DNA from 2 places in the Marinomonas algicola genome. Region 2 is predicted to be linked to the other one. Evidence: riboswitches for the same ligand, from Rfam matches in the RefSeq annotation. Region 2 holds a riboswitch; the other holds the start of a gene.
What was found. Region 2 has a riboswitch for cobalamin ahead of IEZ33_RS00370 (TonB-dependent receptor domain-containing protein). Riboswitches for the same ligand answer to the same signal wherever they lie in the genome.

Region 1: it holds a riboswitch for cobalamin, as region 2 does, so the genes downstream of both, IEZ33_RS02330 (energy-coupling factor ABC transporter permease) here and IEZ33_RS00370 (TonB-dependent receptor domain-containing protein) in region 2, are expected to answer to the same signal.

The regions. Positions count from the first base shown of each region.
Region 1 covers NZ_CP061941.1:497,603-501,023, reverse strand. Annotated here, with positions in the region: gene rimI (ribosomal protein S18-alanine N-acetyltransferase) at 1-409, opposite strand, end outside; gene IEZ33_RS02335 (hypothetical protein) at 406-1,203, opposite strand; cobalamin riboswitch at 1,436-1,567, shown strand; gene IEZ33_RS02330 (energy-coupling factor ABC transporter permease) at 1,605-2,285, shown strand; gene IEZ33_RS02325 (transporter substrate-binding domain-containing protein) at 2,315-3,115, shown strand; gene IEZ33_RS02320 (amino acid ABC transporter permease) at 3,177-3,421, shown strand, end outside.
Region 2 covers NZ_CP061941.1:84,217-87,637, forward strand. Annotated here, with positions in the region: gene IEZ33_RS00365 (methyl-accepting chemotaxis protein) at 1-1,116, opposite strand, end outside; cobalamin riboswitch at 1,594-1,787, shown strand; gene IEZ33_RS00370 (TonB-dependent receptor domain-containing protein) at 1,855-3,421, shown strand, end outside.

The DNA.
Region 1 (3,421 bases), 410 kb from region 2:
AAGCATGCTCATTAGGAGCGGCATAATAGTTTTTTCTCAAACCTACGGGTACGAAACCAACGTTCTGGTACAAAGAAATTGCGGGTAAATTCGATTCCCTCACTTCTAATATAAACTGAGAGACATGACGGCCCATCATCTCATCAAACCACTGTTCAATTAATTGTTTAGCGTAACCAAGTCGACGACATTCTGGGTGGACAACAATTAGCTCAAGCTCCGATTCATCTAGTACAACTGACGCCGTAAGCCAAGCGAAAATACTTTGCTCTTTATCATCCGCAATAACCCAATTACTTCGGGACTCAAGAGCGTCTTTAATTAATTTTTTCCCCCATGGGTTCTCATTGGATGCTTTATCCAACACATCAATTCCATTAAGATCCTCAACCAACGCCTTACGAATCATACTTGCAGTACCTTTTGCATTTCCACCCATGCCTCCCGCTTCAGTTCAGGAATTCGGTATAGCTCAGGCAAACTGACTATATTGGCACGAGGTAAAGAAACAACCTTAGAGTCAACAGGTAACGCCGACACAACGTGCTGTATTTGAGCACCTGCCACGATTAAAATAGGCGCCTCAACGCCGTCTAAATACCGCTCAATAAAACTGTCTAATGCACTTAACATCCAATCCGTTCTGTCAACAAAATAAGGATTAGTTAATTTGTCTGGCCATGAAAATTTCGAGGAAACCCATTCATCGGTTGTTTGTTTCAATAGCGCTTGTGACATTTTCAATGCTAACCGCTCAATCTCATTAAACGCATCAAATGCTCTCGGAACTTGGGTCAATAGAAGCAAACGCTTTTCAACAACATAAAGCTGAACGCTAAAATCATGCGAAAGTTTTTCATCGAATACAGACAACGGTGCAATTTCTACCGCATATTCTTCGATAGGTTGCAAATCTTCGACAATAACAGAGGAATTAGTTAGCAGCTCTTCTTTAAGACCTGCCACCGTCTTTTGAGTCACTTCAGGATCTTTGCTTAGAACGGCAGGAGCCCTAAAACCAAACCCAGCACTGGCTACCGAGTCCGCTTTCTTATCAAGGTTAAACGATTGATTTGAATCGAAACTCCATGGAGAGATAGGTCGAGATAACACAACGACATTGGCTACGGATGATTTGGGTAGCCAATGAACAATTCCCATTTTTTCTAAGCAATACGCTTGCTGTACTGAGTTATTTTGCATTCGCTTGTACATTACCCTCAAATTCAAGAAAGCACAGGGAAAAACACAATTCCCACATCACAAAGGAGGCATTTCGATAAAAAATAGTCGCTGCAACTACTTTAGTGACTATGCAGAAACCTATAATAGCAGCATATGCATCTAGACGAGTAATGGATCTTAGGTAATTGCATAACTTTCATAATGAGTGGATGACTTTTCATAACCATCATTAAAAAAAGCCGCTATAATCCTCAGCTCTATGTCGCAAGGTGCTTTTTCAAAGTGAAACGGGAAAACAGTGAAAGTCTGTTACTGCCCCCGCAACAGTAAATTGGCCTTTCACGCCAACAGTCTGGAGACCGGCCTTACGTCACCTTAATACATTACACGGGTGTGTGTAATTGATGGAGAATCATAAAATGCATATTGAACCAGAACTCGTTACTGGCGCAAAACTACTCTTAAGCTACGCGACCGCTACGGTCTCATTTGGCCTGATTGCTAGAGCGTCGCTCCAAGCCATTAAACAAGATGGCTTAAACACACTGCTCATCCGCAGTCTTATGTCAGTAATGGCTGTGTTTGTGTTTTTTGAACTCTTTATACATCACCCTGTTGGCGTCTCTGAAGTCCACTTAATTTTAGGTTCTTCTCTTTTCTTATTGCTCGGACCCGCCGCCGCCGGATTAGGATTAGCTGGAGGGCTCTTAATTCAAGGCGCGTTTTTTGCGCCTATCGATCTGCCACAATACGGCATGAACGTAACAACCTTGATATTACCCCTCTTCGCCATGTCAGAGCTGGCTAAACGCATCATCCCCAGAAAGACTAAATATATTGATTTAAGCTATTCTCAAACATTAAAATTATCTTTCGCCTATCAAGGCGGCATTATTGCATGGGTGGCATTTTGGGCGGTTTATGGCCAAGGTTTTGAAGCCAGTAACCTTTCATCCGTTGCAACCTTTGGTGCGGCGTATTTTAGTGTAATACTACTCGAACCTGTAGTAGATCTTGGACTTTTAGCTTTAGCCAAAACACTGAGCCACTTCCGCTTTGTTACTCTCTTTGAAAAACGACTGTATTCTACCCAAGAGTAATCAATTTAGAATCTTATTAAAGGAACCCTATGAATTTATCAACGTTTTTTTCAGCCGCCGTTATCTCGGCTACCGCCCTATTTACCACTCAATCTAGCGCGAATGACGTGACTTTACCTGACTTAAATGGCCAGGTAATCGTTGCCGTCACCGAAAATGCTTATACCCCCCTAAACTTTATTGACCCAAAGACGGGTAACGGCATTGGTTGGGAATACGACGCTTTTAACGAGATTGCTCACCGACTCAATGCAAAAGTAGATTGGCAGTTGAGCAGCTGGGATTCTATGATACAAGCGGTAAAACAAGGTCAGTTTGACGTTGGTATGGATGGCATCACCATCAATGATGAACGTAAAAAAGAAATCGACTTTTCTATGCCTTACATGGTGTCTCAACAATTCATGTTGGTCAGAGAAGATGAAGGGCGTTTTGAGGAGCATACTGGCTTTGCTAACAACAGCGATTTATTAATTGGGGCTCAACCAGGCACAACTAACTTTTATGTCGCTGTTTACAATGTTTTAGATGGCGATGAGAACAACAGTCGAATCCAATTATTTGAAACGTTCGGCGCGTCTGTTCAAGCATTAAAAAGTGGTGATGTAGACATGGTGCTAATGGACGCCTCATCGGCAAAAGGTTATATGGGAGCAAATCCAGGCATTTTTAAAATCATTGGCGAGCCTCTTGGAACCGAGGAATTCGGCTTTATTCTAACGCCTGGATCAAAATTAACGGACGCCATTAATGCCGCTATAGTCAGCATGAAAGAAGATGGAACACTAGAAGCGCTTAATCAAAAATGGTTTTTTGATTACCAACACTAATCCTTTCCACACTTTCTAACAGTAGGCCATTTTTAATAAATGGCCTACGCTATTAGGCATTATGATTAAAAAACGTTCTTTATCAACTCTTCCTTGGTGGCTGCTTTTCACGGTTATTATCGGCTTACTATTAAGCTGGAACATTGTTTCCGATCAAAACTACACTCAGATATTTAACACATTAAGCAAAGGTTTATGGACAACCATAAGCGTCACTCTGATCGCTTTTATGCTGGCCACCCTAGTTGGGCTTGTCGTTGCACTCGCTGGCTTCTCACGCTTTTCTCTTATTCGACAAGTTGCCAC
Region 2 (3,421 bases):
ACGACTTTCAAGATCGCGAATTTGATCAACCGACGTATTCACCGTTGTTGCAATTTTATCTATTTCTGTCGCGGTTTTTTCAACGATGTCTCGACCTTGTTTCGCGTATTCTGCCGTCGTCTCCGAGTTCTTTTCGGTTTTGGAAGCCACCGCTGCGACTTGATCGATGCGTTCTCTCATTGATTCAAGACGTTGAGCGGTCATCTTAGTTAGCTCAGACAATTCAACCGTTCTAGACAGAACCTGAGTATTACCATTGGCAACATCGCTGATTTGAGCCGCTACATTGTTTGATGAGCTGACAATGGTTCGTACAATGCTCGTTAGCTTTATTCCCATAGCAGATAAAGAGTCCATTACTGAGCCCGCTATATAGTCTTCTTCTTTTATTATTAAATGACCCTCAGAAAATTCTTTGATTTTTGTTTGAGCTTCAATCGGTTCACCGCCTAATGAGAGACGAATACTACGCGCAATTAACAGGGCTATAATAAGAGATACCACCACGGAAAAGGAGCCTAAAATAAGCATCAGGTTTTCAAAGCCACCTGTGACGGCTCGTGCTTTTGGTGTCGCAATTTGGTTTTGTTTTTCTTGGTAGTCTATGAATTCATTAATAACGTTTAGATATTGAATAAAGGCGGGACGAATTTGATCTAACATGATGGCCGTCACTGGTTCGTTACGACGTGATAATTGAAGTACTTCTTCTACCATAGGTAACGTGCGTTTCTTGATGTTATCAATGCGCTTTAGAATGTCTTTTTCTGTCTCTGAAAAAGCCACGCCTTGCTGCAATAATCTATTCATATCTTGTTCAGCGGCGTTATAGAAATCTTCTAAACGTCGGATTTCTTGCTCTAAGAGGTCAATTTCTTGTGCACTTCTTGCTATTCCTACATCGCGAATTGCAATAGCACGATCATGAACACTGCCACGGTAATTAATCGCATATCTTTGCTTAACCGAATTAATATCGGTAATTTCGGCAAGGGTTCTGTCAATGAAGTTAACGTTTCGGATACCTAACGTAACCAATACCATCATAATTAGAATGATAATTCCAAAACCAGTGATCAACTTTGTTCTAACCGAGCTGTTTGAGAAAAAACCCATCGTTATCCCCTCTATCTAAATTATTTTAATGTTAGCAACGATTGCTTATTTGCTTAAAATTGTCTGGAAAATGTCTTTCTTAAGACAGGTTTTCTTACCCTTAAAAGTGGTTAGTGGTTAGCACTACCGTTTACATTTATTTGTGTAACGATAAAACGGTACCATCGTCAGAACGAATGTAGCGTGATTATTACTCTTGAAAGTACTATTACTGATTCTGTGAATCGTGTTTCTAGGTTGAAATCCTCTGTTTTTAAGAGCGTACACTTTATGCCTCTTAATTCATACCTCCGAAAAGTACGTATCTAGTCCACAAATGGACCATTTTTAGTGCGGTGGTGCTTATGAGATCAACGCATTATTGAAAGTGCTCTGATGTTTCTTTTGAAAGAGTGACCAATACCTACAAAGGCTGTCTCAACGCGTATATTTTTATAAGTAACGAGGAAGAGCTCTGACCCTTATTAGATTTATGGTAGAGTACGCGCCGTTACAGGTTGTTAGCGTGTCGTTAACAACAATAGGGAAGTCAGTGAAACTCTGACGCTGCCCCCGCAACGGTAAAAAAGTCACACTTTGTCACACGGCCACTGTGGTTCATCATGGGAAGGCGACAAAGCTTGCGTTAGCAACTTTTGAGTCCGGAGACCTGCCTGTAACGGGGGGTTCCGCGTAATAAGCTGGAACCAATATGTCACCACTGTGCGGGCGTGCGCAGTGCAACGGTAGACTCGACTTATGATTACTCAATTAACTCCTCCGGCGTTCACGAAATCCATCGTGGCGCTTAGTATTATCTCAGCTACGGCGCTTCAAGCGGACGTCGCAACGGCTGACGCATTACCTTTAAAGCCCTTGGTGGTTACCGCAACCTCAACGCCTTTAGAAACCGCCGACACACTGTCGTCCGTTACGGTCATTACTCGTGAAGAAATTAACGCTCAACAAGCGCAAGAAATGAGCGAGCTGTTAGCCGCTCAACCAGGTGTAGATATTAGCTCGAACGGTGGTTATGGCAAAGCGAACAGTGTTTACATGCGCGGTGCCAGTGCTGAATCGACTAAATTTTTATTGGACGGCATTCCTTTGTATTCAGCCACCTCTGGCGGCGCGCCGTTTGAAAATATTCCAACTTCATTAATTGATCGTTTGGAAATTGTACGTGGCCCGAAAGCGACCTTATACGGCGCTGATGCTGTGGGTGGGGTAATCCAAGCGTTTTTACCTGAGGCAGGTGATGAAAAACAATTGGATGTGTCTATAGGAGGCGGGTCGTTCGACACGAAAACGGCCGACGCCACGCTGTCGGGTGCCAGTAATCACTCTCAATACCTTTTGTCAGTAGGAAGTTTTAAAACCGACGGTGATATTATCAAAGAAGGCGAAGGTGAGCAGGGTTACGAGAACGAAAACCTATTGCTTAACCTTGGGCACAAATTTGCCAGCGGGGCACGTATAAGCGGTTTGATTATGAACAGCGAAGGGCGTAATCATTATGTCGGTGATGAAAACGATTACCAAGTACAAGTGATTGGCTTAGGTGTAAGCGTGCCAGTATTAGAAGACTGGGATACCGAGCTAAAATTGTCCCAGACGCGTAATGAAAGTACCACTCTGTCTTCGGGTGATAAATACGATACTAAAACGCAAACCGCTCGCTGGAGCAACACCATTTGGTCTGGCGACCATGAGTTTGTAGTCGGCGCAGAGACGTCGGAAGACCGCATTGAGGTGACACGTTATCAAGCACCAGATCGACGTAATGAGGCCGCCTTTGCTCAATCCCTGTTTGACTTTGGTTCAACCAGTTTACAGCTTAATATCCGTCAAGATCACAACAGTGCTTACGGTGATTCTACAACGGGTGGCATTGCAGCAGGTTACAAATTAGATGAGATTCATACGGTACGAGCCAGCTATGGCAAAGCCTTTGAAGCGCCTACGTTTAATGATTTATATTATCCCAACAGTGGTGATCCGACGCTGAAGGCAACGAAATCTGAAACCCTTGAATTGGGCATTCGAGCCGACCATGATGCCATGTTTTGGGATGCCGCTGTGTTTGATGCGTCCTATGGCGATATGGTGATATGGTCAAACTACACAGGGTCTTGGGCGGCGTATAATGTGGACTCTAAAGTACAGGGCGTCGAACTTGCGTCTGGTATTACTTTAGATCAATGGCAGCTCAGGGCGGCGTTTACTTGGCTCGATGCCAAAGATCAAGATACGGGTTTTCAGTTACCTAAACGAGCGCAACGCAGTGCGCGTTTCAGTGCCGATCGTTTGTTTGATAAAGGACAAG